One region of the Allobosea sp. RAC05 genome, then DNA from elsewhere that is predicted to be linked to it. Evidence: predicted binding sites of a transcription regulator. Region 1 holds the regulator's gene; the other holds the start of a gene.
What was found. The regulator HrcA, encoded in region 1, represses chaperone genes, less so after heat shock. The targets are predictions, from matches to a motif close to GTTAGCACTCNCNNNNNGNGAGTGCTAAC.

Region 1 (6,028 bases):
TCGAACGCTTCTCGCCGGATTCGAACGCCATGGCCGCCGCCGCGAAGCGCCTGATACCGGCGCTGCAGCAGGCCGATGCGCTCTTCGTGCCCGCCGCCGCCGACACCATGCCGGCGCTCGGCCTCGCCCTGCAGCAGGCGGGCTACGACCCCGCCAAGGTGAAGCCGCTCGGCACCGGCGTCTGGAACGACGCCAATGTCGCGCGCGTACCGGCGATCCAGGGCGGCTGGTTCGCCTCGCCCGACACGGCCGGCTTCAACGCCTTCGCCGGCCGCTACCAGACGCGTTTCAACAGCGCGCCGACGCGCACGGCGACGCTCGCCTATGACGCGGTCTCGCTGGCGGCGGCGCTGGCGCGCACGCAGGGGTCGCAGCGCTTCTCGGAGTCGGTGCTGACCAACGCCTCGGGCTTCGCCGGCGCGGACGGCGTCTTCCGCTTCCGCCCCGACGGGCAGAATGACCGCGGGCTCGCCGTGCTCGAACTGCGCAACGGCCAGATCGTCACCATCAACGCCGCCCCGCGCGATCTCGGACCGCGCACGCAGTAGGGGCCGCTTTACGCCGCCAGATCCGCCACCACCGCGTCCAGCACCAGCGCGCCCTCGGGCGTGCAGGCGAGCGTGCCGCCAGGCTTGCGGACGAGCAGCCGGTCGAGCACGAGGCTGGTCACGCGCCGCTCGTTCAGCGCGCGGCCCGACAGCGCCTTGAACACGGCCGGATCGATGCCCTCGACCAGCCGCAGCCCCATCAGCAGATATTCGTCGCCCTGCGCCTCGGCGTTGAGCCGCTCGTTCTCGACCAGCGCCTGGCCCTCCGCCTCGACGCGCTCGAGCCAGGCCTCGGGCCGCTTCTCGGTCGAATGCGCCATCCGCCCCTCGTCGGTGACCAGCCGCCCATGGGCGCCGGGCCCGATGCCGGCATATTCGCCATAGCGCCAGTAGACGAGGTTGTGCCGGCATTCCGCGCCGGGACGGGCGTGGTTGGAGATCTCGTAGACAGGCAAGCCATGCTTGGCTGTGATCTCCTGCGTGATCTCGTAGAGCGCAGCCCCCGCCTCATGGTCCGGCACGGCGAGCTTGCCGGCCTTGAACAGGCGCTCGAACATCGTGTCGGGCTCGATGGTGAGCTGGTAGAGCGAGAGATGCTCCGCGGCATGGCTGATCGCCAGCTCCAGCTCCGCCCGCCACAGATCCGGCGTCTGGTGCGGCGAGCGGGCATAGATCAGGTCGAAGGAGTAGCGCTCGAAGTATTTCCGCGCGATCGCGACCGCATCGAGCGCCTCTTGCGTCGAATGCATCCGCCCGAGCGCCTTGAGATCGGCATCGTTCAGCGCCTGCACGCCGAGCGAAACCCGGTTGACGCCGGCGGCCCGGAAATCGGCGAAACGGCCGGCCTCGACGCTGGTCGGGTTGGCCTCCAGCGAGACCTCGCAATGCGGGTCGATCGCCCAGGCCTCGCCGATGGCGTCGAGGATGGCACCGACGGTGCGGCCTTCCATCAGCGAGGGCGTGCCGCCGCCGAAGAAGATCGAGGTGACGGTCCGGCCCGGCGCCAGCGCGGCCCGATGGGCGATCTCGCGCCGGAAGGCCGCGACATAGCGGGCCTGGTCGGGCGGCTGCAGCCGGACATGGCTGTTGAAGTCGCAATAGGGGCATTTGGCCAGGCAGAACGGCCAGTGCACATAGACGGCGAAGCCCGCAGCCGCTGTGGGATGCAGGATCGGGGAGGTCGGTGCGAGGGCGGCCGCGCCGCTCACGCCGGAGCCCTGAGGCAGGCGGCCGCCAGCAGCTTGAAGGCTTTGGCCCGATGCGACAGCGCGTCATCCACGCCACTCTTCACGGTGCTCGTCATCTCCGCGAAGGTCACGTCGTAGCCGTCCGGCTGAAAGATCGGGTTGTAGCCGAAGCCGCCGCTGCCGCGCGGGGCATCGACGATGCGGCCATGGACGCGCCCCTCGAACAGCTCCTCATGGCCATCCGGCCAGGCGATCACCAGCGCCGAGACGAAATGCGCCTTGCGCTGGTCCGGTGCCGTCGCACCGCGCTTGGCCATCTCGGCCAGCACGCGCGCCATCGCCGGCTTGAAGTCCTTGCCCGGCCCGGCCCAGTTCGCCGAGAACAGCCCCGGCGCGCCGTCCAGCGCATCGACGCAGAGCCCGGAATCGTCCGACAGCGCCGGCAGGCCAGACGCCTTCGCAGCCGCATGAGCCTTGATCGCGGCGTTCTCGGAGAACATGTAGCCGGTCTCGTCGGGCTCCGGCAGGCCGAGTTCCCCGGCCGAGACCAGCTCGATCCCGAACGGCGCCATCAGCTCGCGCATCTCGACGAGCTTGCCCTTGTTGTGGGTCGCGATCACGACCTTGCCGGTGAGGAGGCGGTGTTCAAGCATCGTTCGTTGTCCTCCGGACCCTCGCTGTCATCCCGGGCTTGACCCGGGATCCATGCCGGAACGCTTCCGGTGAGGGTTCAGGCATGGATCCCGGATCTCCGCTTCGCTGCGTCCGGGATGACGACAGGTTCACAAGCGAAACCAAAGGGCCGTTCAGGCCACCGCCGCCTTCTGCAGCGCCACCAGCTTGCTTACCCCGCCCTTGGCGAGCCGCATCAGCGCCATCAGCTCCTCCTCGGAGAAGGGCGCGCCCTCGGCCGTGCCCTGAACCTCGACCAGGCCGCCCGAGCCGGTGATGACGAAGTTCGCGTCGGTCTGCGCGCCGGAATCCTCGACATAATCGAGGTCGAGCACCGGGTTGCCGGCGACGATGCCGCAGGAAATCGCCGCGACATGGTCCTTCAGCGGGTTGGAGCCCTTCAGCATGGAGCGTGCTTCCATCCACTTCAGCGCGTCGTGCAGCGCCACCCAGGCGCCCGTGATCGAGGCCGTGCGCGTGCCGCCATCGGCCTGGAGCACGTCGCAATCGACGACGATCTGGCGCTCGCCGATCGCGGTCAGGTCGACCACGGCGCGAAGCGAACGCCCGACCAGCCGCTGGATCTCCTGCGTGCGGCCGGACGGCTTGCCGGAGGTGACCTCGCGGCGATTGCGCTCATGCGTGGCGCGCGGCAGCATGGCGTATTCCGCGGTGACCCAGCCCTTGCCGGTGCCGCGCAGCCAGGGCGGGCCCTTCTCCTCGACGGTGGCCGCGCAGAGCACCTTGGTCTCGCCGAAGGAGACCATGCAGGAGCCTTCCGCATAGCGCACGACGCCGCGTTCGAGCGTGACCTTGCGCATTTCGTCTGCGGCGCGTTTCGAGGGTCGCATGGCGATATCCTGATTGTTCGGGGTTGGCGGCTTGTAGGCGGTCGCCGCGGGTGCGGCAAGGCGGACAGGGGTCGCACGCGTTTTCGCTTGATCGGGCGCCGGTCCGGATCAACAATAAGCCCATGTCGAGAAAGCCGTTTCGCCGCAGATGAGCGCTCACACGCCGCGTCCCGACACAGCCAGCGGGTTGATCGAGACCGATCAGCGCTCGCGCGAGATCTTCCGCCAGATCGTCGATGGTTTCCTGACCACGGGCGAGCCGGTCGGCTCGCGCAACATCGCCCGCCTGCTGCCGATGGCGCTGTCGCCGGCGACGGTGCGCAACGTCATGACCGATCTCGAACTGGCGGGGCTGATCTACGCCCCCCACACCTCGGCCGGGCGCCTGCCGACCGAGCGGGGCCTGCGCTTCTTCGTCGACGCGATGATGGAGGTCGGCAATCTGACCTCCGACGAGCGCACCCGCATCGAGGCGCAGATGAAGGCCGCTGCCACCGGCCGCACGCTCGATGGCACGCTGACCGAGGCCTCGGCCCTGCTCTCGGGCCTCTCGCGCGGGGCGGGCGTCGTCGTCACGACCAAGGCCAATGCCCGGCTGAAGCATATCGAGTTCGTCCGGCTCGATCCGACACGCGCGCTCGTCGTGCTGGTCGCCGATGACGGCACGGTCGAGAACCGGCTCCTGAGCCTGCCGGCCGGTCTCCCGGCCTCCGCGCTGACGGAGGCCGCCAACTTCCTCAACGCCCGCATCCTCGGCAAGACGCTGGGCGAGTTGCGCGCCGAGATCGCCCAGCATCGCGAGCAGATGGAGCGCGAGCTCGACTCGCTGACCGCGAGGCTGGTCGAGAGCGGCATCGCCACCTCCTCGGGCCCGAGTTCCGACCGCCACCTCATCGTGCGCGGCCAGGCCAATCTGCTGGAGGATCTCAAGGCGCAGGAGGATCTCGAGCGCATCCGCCTGCTCTTCGGCGATCTCGAAACCCAGACCGACGTCATCGACCTGCTGGCGCGGGCGGAAGCCGGCGACGGCGTGCGCATCTTCATCGGCTCGGAGAACAAGCTGTTCTCGATGTCCGGCTCCTCGATGGTGGCGGCCCCCTTCCGCGACTCCGAGCAGCGCATCGTCGGCGTCGTCGGCATCATCGGCCCGACCCGGCTGAACTACGCCCGCATCGTGCCGATGGTGGACTACACGGCCAAGGTGGTCGGGCGGTTGCTGGACGGGGCGCGGTGAGGCCGATCCGCTCTTGGTGCGGGTTCGCCCTGGGGATCATGATGACGTGCAGTCCCGCCCTGGCCGCTGGCGCCGCCCTGATCGAGGCTGCCGCCGCCGGGCGTGTCGACGAGGTCACGCGCCTGATCCAAATCGGCGCTCCACTCGACGCCCAGGATGCACAGGGCCGGTCGGCCTTGCTGCGCGCGGTCGCCGGCGATCATGTCTCCGTCGCGAAGACCCTGCTCGATGCCGGCGCGAGCCCCAACACGCAGGCCGCCAACCGCGACACGCCCTGGCTGCTCGCAGGAGCCTTGGGCCGGGCCGAGATCATCGCCGCGATGCTGCCGCGCCGGCCAGACCTCTCGATCCGCAACCGCTATGGCGGCAATGCGCTGATTCCTGCCTGCGAGCGGGCCCATGTCGACGCGGTCAAGCTCCTGCTGACCAGCGGCATCGACCTCGATCACGTCAACGATCTCGGCTGGACCTGCCTGCTGGAGATCGTGATCCTGGGCGATGGCGGCGCGCGCCACCAGCAGGTCGCGCGGCTGGTTCTCGACGCCGGCGCCAATCCCAGCCTCGCCGACAAGGACGGCGTGACACCGCTGGCTCATGCCCGCCAGCGCGGCCAGCAGGCGATCGCGCGCCTGATCGAACAGGCCGGCGGCCGCTGAAACCGCGCGATTTGGCATCGCCGCCGGATCGCGCTACCTGTGCGCCAACGCGGCCTGGCCGCCATCCGACACGCGATCCCTAAGGCTTCCGCCATGACCGACACGCTGCCCGACCGCCTCTCCTCCAACCCCAACAGCCCGTTTTACAACGAGGAACTGCTGGCGCGGGACATCGGCATCCGCTTCAAGGGCGTCGAGAAGACCAATGTCGAGGAATACTGCGTCAGCGAGGGCTGGGTGCGCCTCACAGCCGGCAACGCCAAGGACCGCTTCGGCAACCCGATGACGGTGAAGCTCAAGGGCGAGGTCGAGCCGTATTTTCGCCAGCCCACCGAGGGCTGAACCGCCTCAGCGCAGATCCTTGTAGAAAAACGTCGAGCCGCAGTCGCTTCCATCCGGCATCAGCGCGTAGCGCGGGACCGTGCCGAGTTCGGTCCAGCCGAGCTTGCCGTAGAGCCGGCGGGCCGCACCGTGCTCGTCGGTGTCGAGCACGAGCAAGTCGCGCTTCGCCTGTCGCGCCGCCGTCTCCGCCGCCTGCATCAGGGCTGCGCCGAGACCGCGCCTGCGTGCACTGGAATGCACCAGAACCTTGGCGATTTCGGCGCGATGCGGCTGGTTTGGCTTGCCGATGAGCTGCAATTGCGCCGTGCCGAGCACGTCTGCGCCCTGGCGTGCGGCGAACAGGATCGTGCGTCCCGCCGCCACATCGGCCGCGACGCCCGTCCAGAACGCGACGTAATCGGACGGCCCGTTCCAGTGCATGAAGCCGACCGAGGCCCCGCTCTCGACCGCATCAGCGAGGATCTCCGCCAGAGCCGGAATCGCGGCTCGTGCGGCCTCCGCATCGAGCGGCTCGACCGTGATCGCATCGTCCTGTGTC
Region 2 (6,028 bases), 1.2 Mb from region 1:
GGAATCGCGGAGAAGCCGCGGCCCCGACCATGTCGCAGCCGATGCGGCCGTTCAATGGCGCAGCGTCAAGATGAGCAAATTGTCATGCCGCGATGGGCCCGCCGCAATGAAACAGGCCCGGCGCGAGCCGGGCCTGGCCGTGTCGGCGAAAGGAGGCGGTTCAGCCGCCGGGCTTCTGCTTGCGGCGTGCGTCCAGTTCTTCGGTCACGGCGATGACGTCGAGATAGTCCTCGTGCTTCGCCGGGGCATAGGTCGAGACCTGGCCGTCGGTGAAGGTCCTGAAGACCTCGGGAGCAGCGGTCTTCATCGCCATCATCGCCGCGACGAAGTCGCGCTTCAGGCCTTCGGGCAGATTGGCCCGGGTCGAGAACGGGCTCGCCGGGATCAAGGGGGAGGTCCAGATCACGCGCGTCGAGCCCTGCGGGATCATCCCCTTGTTGGCCAGCCGCTGCACCACGCCGGAGTTTTCGTTGACCTGGAAGGTCGCGACGGCCTCAAACTGGCCGCGCACCAGCGCGAGCACCGAATTGTCATGGCTGCCGGAGAAGACCGTGCCGCTGAAATGCGTGGCCGGATCGAACCCCTGCTTGCGCAGATAATAGGACGGGAAGGCGTAGCCGGAGGTCGAGTTGGGGTCGGCGAAGGCGAAATTCTTGCCCTTGAGATCGGCGACGGTCCGGTAGGGGCTGTCGGCGCGCACGACGATGACGGAAAAATAGCCCTCCTGGCCGTTGTTGTCGACGTCGCGGAACAGCGGCTGCAGCTTGTCGCCGAGCACGCGCCGGCCGAGCGAATAGACGGCGGGTCCGAAGCGCGAGAATTCGAGCTGGTCGGCGCGCATCGCCTCGACGAGGCCGGCATAGTCGCTGACCCGGTAGAGCTTGACCGGCACGCCGAGCGCCTTGGTCAGGTAGTCGATGACCGGCTGGGTGCGGGCCAGCGCGGCCGCTTCGTTCTCGGCCGAGGACACGCCGAAGCGGATTTCCTTGATGGTCTGGCGCCAGTCCGCCTGGGCGAAGGCCGGCAGGGTCAAAGCCGGCAGGGTCAAGGAACCGCCGAAGCCGGCGAGAAGGGAGCGGCGCGTGAGCATGGGTGGCCTCCGGCGAGTGGGAAGGCGTCGTCATGCGCTGGTTCTGCGTCGCTGCCGTTACGGAGCGATGTCGCTGGTGTGACGCAACGGCCGCGCCGCCTGCCTCCGCTCAAAGAAAAGGCCCGGCTTGCGCCGGGCCTTCCCATATTTTCGCTGATAGCGAAGGGGACTGGATCAGAAGTCCATGCCGCCCATGCCGCCGCCGCCCATCGGGGGCATCGGGGAGTCCTTCTTCGGGAGCTCCGCGATCATCGCCTCGGTGGTGATCAGCAGGCCCGCGATCGAAGCGGCGTCCTGGATGGCGGTGCGCACGACCTTGGTCGGGTCGATGATGCCGGCCTTGACCAGATCGCCGTACTCGCCGGTCTGGGCGTTGTAGCCCCAGGCGTAGTCCTTCGACTCGAGCAGCTTGCCGATCACGACCGCGCCGTCACCGCCGGCGTTGTCGACGATCTGACGGGCCGGGGCCATGATCGCCTTGCGGACGATCTCGACGCCGGTCTTCTGGTCGTCGTTCTGGGTCTTGAGCGACTTGACCGAGGAGAGCGCGCGCAGCAGAGCGACGCCGCCGCCCGGCAGGATGCCCTCTTCCACCGCAGCGCGGGTGGCGTTCAGGGCGTCGTCGACGCGGTCCTTCTTCTCCTTGACCTCGACCTCGGTCGCGCCGCCGACGCGGATGACCGCGACGCCGCCGGCGAGCTTGGCCAGACGCTCCTGGAGCTTCTCGCGGTCGTAGTCCGAGGTGGTCTCCTCGATCTGCGCCTTGATCTGCGAAACGCGGGCCTCGATGTCCTTCTTCTTGCCGGCGCCGTCGATGATCGTGGTGTTCTCCTTCTCGATGCGCACCTTCTTGGCGCGGCCGAGCATCTGGAGGGTCACGGTCTCGAGCTTGATGCCGAGGTCTTCCGAGATCATCTGGCCGGCGGTCAGGATCGAGATGTCCTCGAGCATGGCCTTGCGGCGGTCACCGAAGCCCGGAGCCTTGACGGCCGCGACCTTCAGGCCGCCACGGAGCTTGTTGACGACGAGCGTGGCGAGAGCCTCGCCCTCGACGTCCTCGGCGATGATGAGCAGCGGCTTGCCGGTCTGCACCACGGCCTCGAGGATCGGCAGCATCGCCTGGAGCGAGGACAGCTTCTTCTCGAAGATCAGGATGTAGGGGTCTTCCAGCTCGGCGACCATCTTCTCCGAGTTGGTGATGAAGTAGGGCGAGAGGTAGCCGCGGTCGAACTGCATGCCCTCGACGACGTCGAGCTCGGTCTCGGCGGTCTTGGCCTCCTCGACGGTGATGACACCCTCGTTGCCGACCTTCTGCATGGCGGTCGAGATCATCTTGCCGACCGACTCGTCGCCGTTGGCGGAGATCGTGCCGACCTGCGCGACTTCGGCGTTCGAGGTGACCTTCTTCGAGTTCTTCTTGAGGTCGGCGACGATCGCCTCGACGGCGAGATCGATGCCGCGCTTCAGGTCCATCGGGTTCATGCCGGCCGCAACCGACTTGGCGCCCTCACGGACGATGGCCTGGGCCAGGACCGTGGCGGTCGTGGTGCCGTCGCCGGCATGGTCGTTCTGACGGGACGCGACTTCGCGAACCATCTGGGCGCCCATGTTCTCGAACTTGTCGGCGAGCTCGATCTCCTTGGCGACGGTGACGCCGTCCTTGGTGATGCGGGGAGCGCCGAACGACTTCTCGATCACGACGTTGCGGCCCTTGGGACCGAGCGTGACCTTGACCGCGTTGGCGAGGATGTCGACGCCGCGCAGCATCTTGTCGCGCGCATCGGTGGAAAAGCGGACTTCTTTGGCAGCCATGAGAGCTACTCCTTGGAATGCAAACGGAAAGGGAAAGTCAGGCGGCTATCAGCCGATGACGCCCATGATGTCGGATTCCTTCATGATCAGGAGGTCCTGACCATCGATCTTCACCTCGGTGCCGGACCACTTGCCGAAAAGGACGCGGTCGCCCTTCTTGACGTCCAGGGCCACGAGCTTGCCGGCTTCGTCACGGGCGCCGGGGCCGACGGCGACGATCTCGCCCTCCTGCGGCTTCTCCTTGGCGGTGTCGGGGATGATGATGCCACCCTTGGTCTTCTCTTCGCCATCAAGGCGGCGGACCACAACGCGGTCATGCAGCGGACGGAACTTCATGGTTCTGTCTTCCTCTCGGTACAAATTCGATGCGGGCCTCAGGATCCGCCCGCGCGGGTATCTGTTAGCAGTCCCCATGGGCGAGTGCTAACCGATGGCGCGGAGATAGGGCTGCCCCCTCCCGGAGTCAAGAAAACAACCACGGGAATGACGCGCCCTCGGACGCTGATGGTGAATGCGGGGGAGTCCGGACCCGGCTCCAGGACTTGGCGGCTGCCAAGCCGGGCGGAAGGCGCTACCATGGCACCATGACCACCCCCGATCCGTCGCCCGCCACGCCTGAGCTCCTCGACGACATCGCCCGCACCTGCGTCGCGCTACATGTGCGGATGACGGCGCGCGCCGTCACCCGCGCCTATGACGAGGCGATGCGCTCGAGCGGGCTGAAGATCACCCAGTTCGTGCTGCTCTCGGCGCTGAGCACCGGCGCCTGGCGCTCGGTCACCGAACTGGCGGAGCGCTTCGCGCTGGAGCGCACCTCTCTGACCCGGAATCTCCAGCTGCTCGCGGCGGAGGGGCTGATCGAGCCGGTCGCCTGCAAGGGCAGGGCGTCGATCTATGGCGTGACGCCGAAGGGGCGAGCCGCCATCGACGCGGCAATCCCGCACTGGCGCGCCGCGCAGGAGAGGATCGAGGGCGGGCTCGGCAAGGACGACTGGAGCCATATGCGCGACCGTCTCAAGGCGCTGCGGCGCGTGGCGCGCGGAGCCGGCTGACGACGGCTTGACCGAGCCTCGGGCGAGCCCTTATCGTGTAGATACACGAAATTGAGGGCCGGCCATGGCGCGCGACGTCGGAGTGGTATCGCGGGAGACGCTGCTGGCAGGCAGCGGCCTCGATTTCCTGCGCGGCATGATCGAGGGCCGCCATCCTGGCCCGCCCTTTGCCGATGCGATGGATCTCGATCTTGTCGAGGTGGAGGAGGGCAGGGTGGTCTTCACCGGGCGTCCCTCGGCGCGCTTCTTCAACCCGCTCGGCACGGTCCATGGCGGCTGGACCGCGACGATCCTCGATTCCGCAATGGCCTGCGCCACCCATGCGACGCTGAAGCCCGGCGAGGGCTACACCACCCTGGAGATGAAGCTGAACTATGTCCGCCCGGTCATGCCCGAGAGCGGCATCGTGCGCTGTGAGGGCAAGGTCATCCACCGCGGCGGCACGGTGGCGACCAGCGAGGGCCGGCTGCTCGACGCGCGCGGCAAGCTGCTCGCGCATGGCACCGAGACCTGCGTGATCTTTCCGGCGCGGGCGCCGCGGTGAGCCGCCTCAACGCCGGCTGATCGCGATCGCGCCCGCGACGATCAGCACCGCGCCCGCATAGGTGGTGATCAGCGGCACCTCGTCGAAGAAGACATAGCCGAGCAGGCTCGCCCAGATCAGCGCGGTGTATTCCAGCGGCGCCAGACGCGAGGCTTCCGCCCGCGCGAAGGCCGAGGTCAGGGTCAGATGGCCGGCGACCCCGAGCGCGCCCGCCGCGAGATAGATCAGGAGATCGGCGGCGCTCAGCGGCACGAAGACGAGCGCGGCGGGCACCGCCAGCAGCAGGGCCGGCCCGCAGTTCTGGAAGGCGACGATGACCGCGGGATGCTCCTTCAGCGCGATGCGCCGCAGCAGGATCAGGTTGAAGGCATAGGCCACGGCCGAGAACAGGGCGGCGGCCACGCCGAGCCCGGCGCCGCTGACCTGCCCCTGCAGCCGCGGCCAGACCATGACGAGCATGCCCGCCACGCCGAAGCCGAGCGCCTGCCAGATCCGCGCATCCATCTTTTCCTTGAGCAGAACCCCGCCGAGAAGCGCCACGAAGACGGGCGCGAGGAAGGCGAGCGTCAGCGCCTCCGCCAGCGGCAGGACCGAGATCGAGTAAAAGAAGCTGCCCGCCGTCAGCACCACGACCGGCACGCGCACGCTGTTGCCGATCACGCTGGCGCGTGTCGGCACGGGCGGCCGCGCAATGGCGAGCACCACGAGCGCGCAGACGCCGCCCATCGCGAAGCGCATGAACAGCGCCACGATGAAGGAATGCTCCTGCATCTGCGCCTTGATCACCGCATCCATGACGGTGAGCAGCGCGATGCCGAGCAGGGCGCGCAGGGCGGGGCTGAGGCTCATGGCGCGCCGCGCAGGTCGAGCCGGAAATGGAACTCCCAGGTTTCGGACACGTCGGCGAGGTAGCGCTCGCCGGGCCAGCGCCGGAAGCCCAGCTTCTCGTAGAAGCGATGCCCGCGCGCGAAGCGCGTGTCCGACCACAGCATCATCGCCTCGAACCCGCCGTCGCGGGCAAAGCGCAGCGCCTCGCCGAAGAGGGCCTGCGCCAGGCCCGAGCCGCGGAAGGCGGGAGCGGCATAGACCTTGGTGATCTCGACCGCGTTCTGCGCGGGGACCGGCGTGGCGCCGAGCGAGGCGGCGATCCCGCCTTCCGGCGCGTCGGCGACCCAGAGCCGGCCGCCCTTCGCGGCGAAGTGGCTGGCCGGCTGGCGCAGCTCGGGGAACTCCGCCCATTCGAAGACACAGTTCGGGTATTCGGCGAAGCTCGCGGCGATCAGCGCTGCGAGCGGCGCGGAGTCGTCGTCACGGGCCGGGCGAAGGGGAAGGAGCTGGGCGGTCATGGCGCCCTCGCCATAGCCGGCTCCGCGGCCCGGCGATAGCGGCAGCGCCGCCGCCGGGCATTCGGGTCGCGCATGCGAGGCCCATCGGGCGCGACTTCAGCCCTGCGCCGACGTCTGGGTGCTGAGATCCCGAGCCAGGGACACGACCGTCTCGAAGGAAAGCTCGGTCCGATCGATCCGGTCC

Region 2: the regulator HrcA is predicted to act here: its motif matches at 3,302-3,330, upstream of groES (co-chaperone GroES).

The regions. Positions count from the first base shown of each region.
Region 1 covers NZ_CP016464.1:617,861-623,888, forward strand. Annotated here, with positions in the region: gene BSY19_RS06440 (penicillin-binding protein activator) at 1-548, shown strand, start outside; gene hemW (radical SAM family heme chaperone HemW) at 557-1,756, opposite strand; gene rdgB (RdgB/HAM1 family non-canonical purine NTP pyrophosphatase) at 1,753-2,388, opposite strand; gene rph (ribonuclease PH) at 2,542-3,258, opposite strand; gene hrcA (heat-inducible transcriptional repressor HrcA) at 3,407-4,492, shown strand; gene BSY19_RS06465 (ankyrin repeat domain-containing protein) at 4,531-5,148, shown strand; gene BSY19_RS06470 (DUF3297 family protein) at 5,242-5,490, shown strand; gene BSY19_RS06475 (GNAT family N-acetyltransferase) at 5,497-6,028, opposite strand, start outside.
Region 2 covers NZ_CP016464.1:1,845,750-1,851,777, forward strand. Annotated here, with positions in the region: gene phnD (phosphate/phosphite/phosphonate ABC transporter substrate-binding protein) at 161-1,090, opposite strand; gene groL (chaperonin GroEL) at 1,265-2,902, opposite strand; gene groES (co-chaperone GroES) at 2,951-3,238, opposite strand; gene BSY19_RS12185 (MarR family winged helix-turn-helix transcriptional regulator) at 3,487-3,954, shown strand; gene BSY19_RS12190 (PaaI family thioesterase) at 4,019-4,498, shown strand; gene BSY19_RS12195 (DMT family transporter) at 4,505-5,347, opposite strand; gene BSY19_RS12200 (GNAT family N-acetyltransferase) at 5,344-5,844, opposite strand; gene BSY19_RS12205 (BLUF domain-containing protein) at 5,941-6,028, opposite strand, start outside.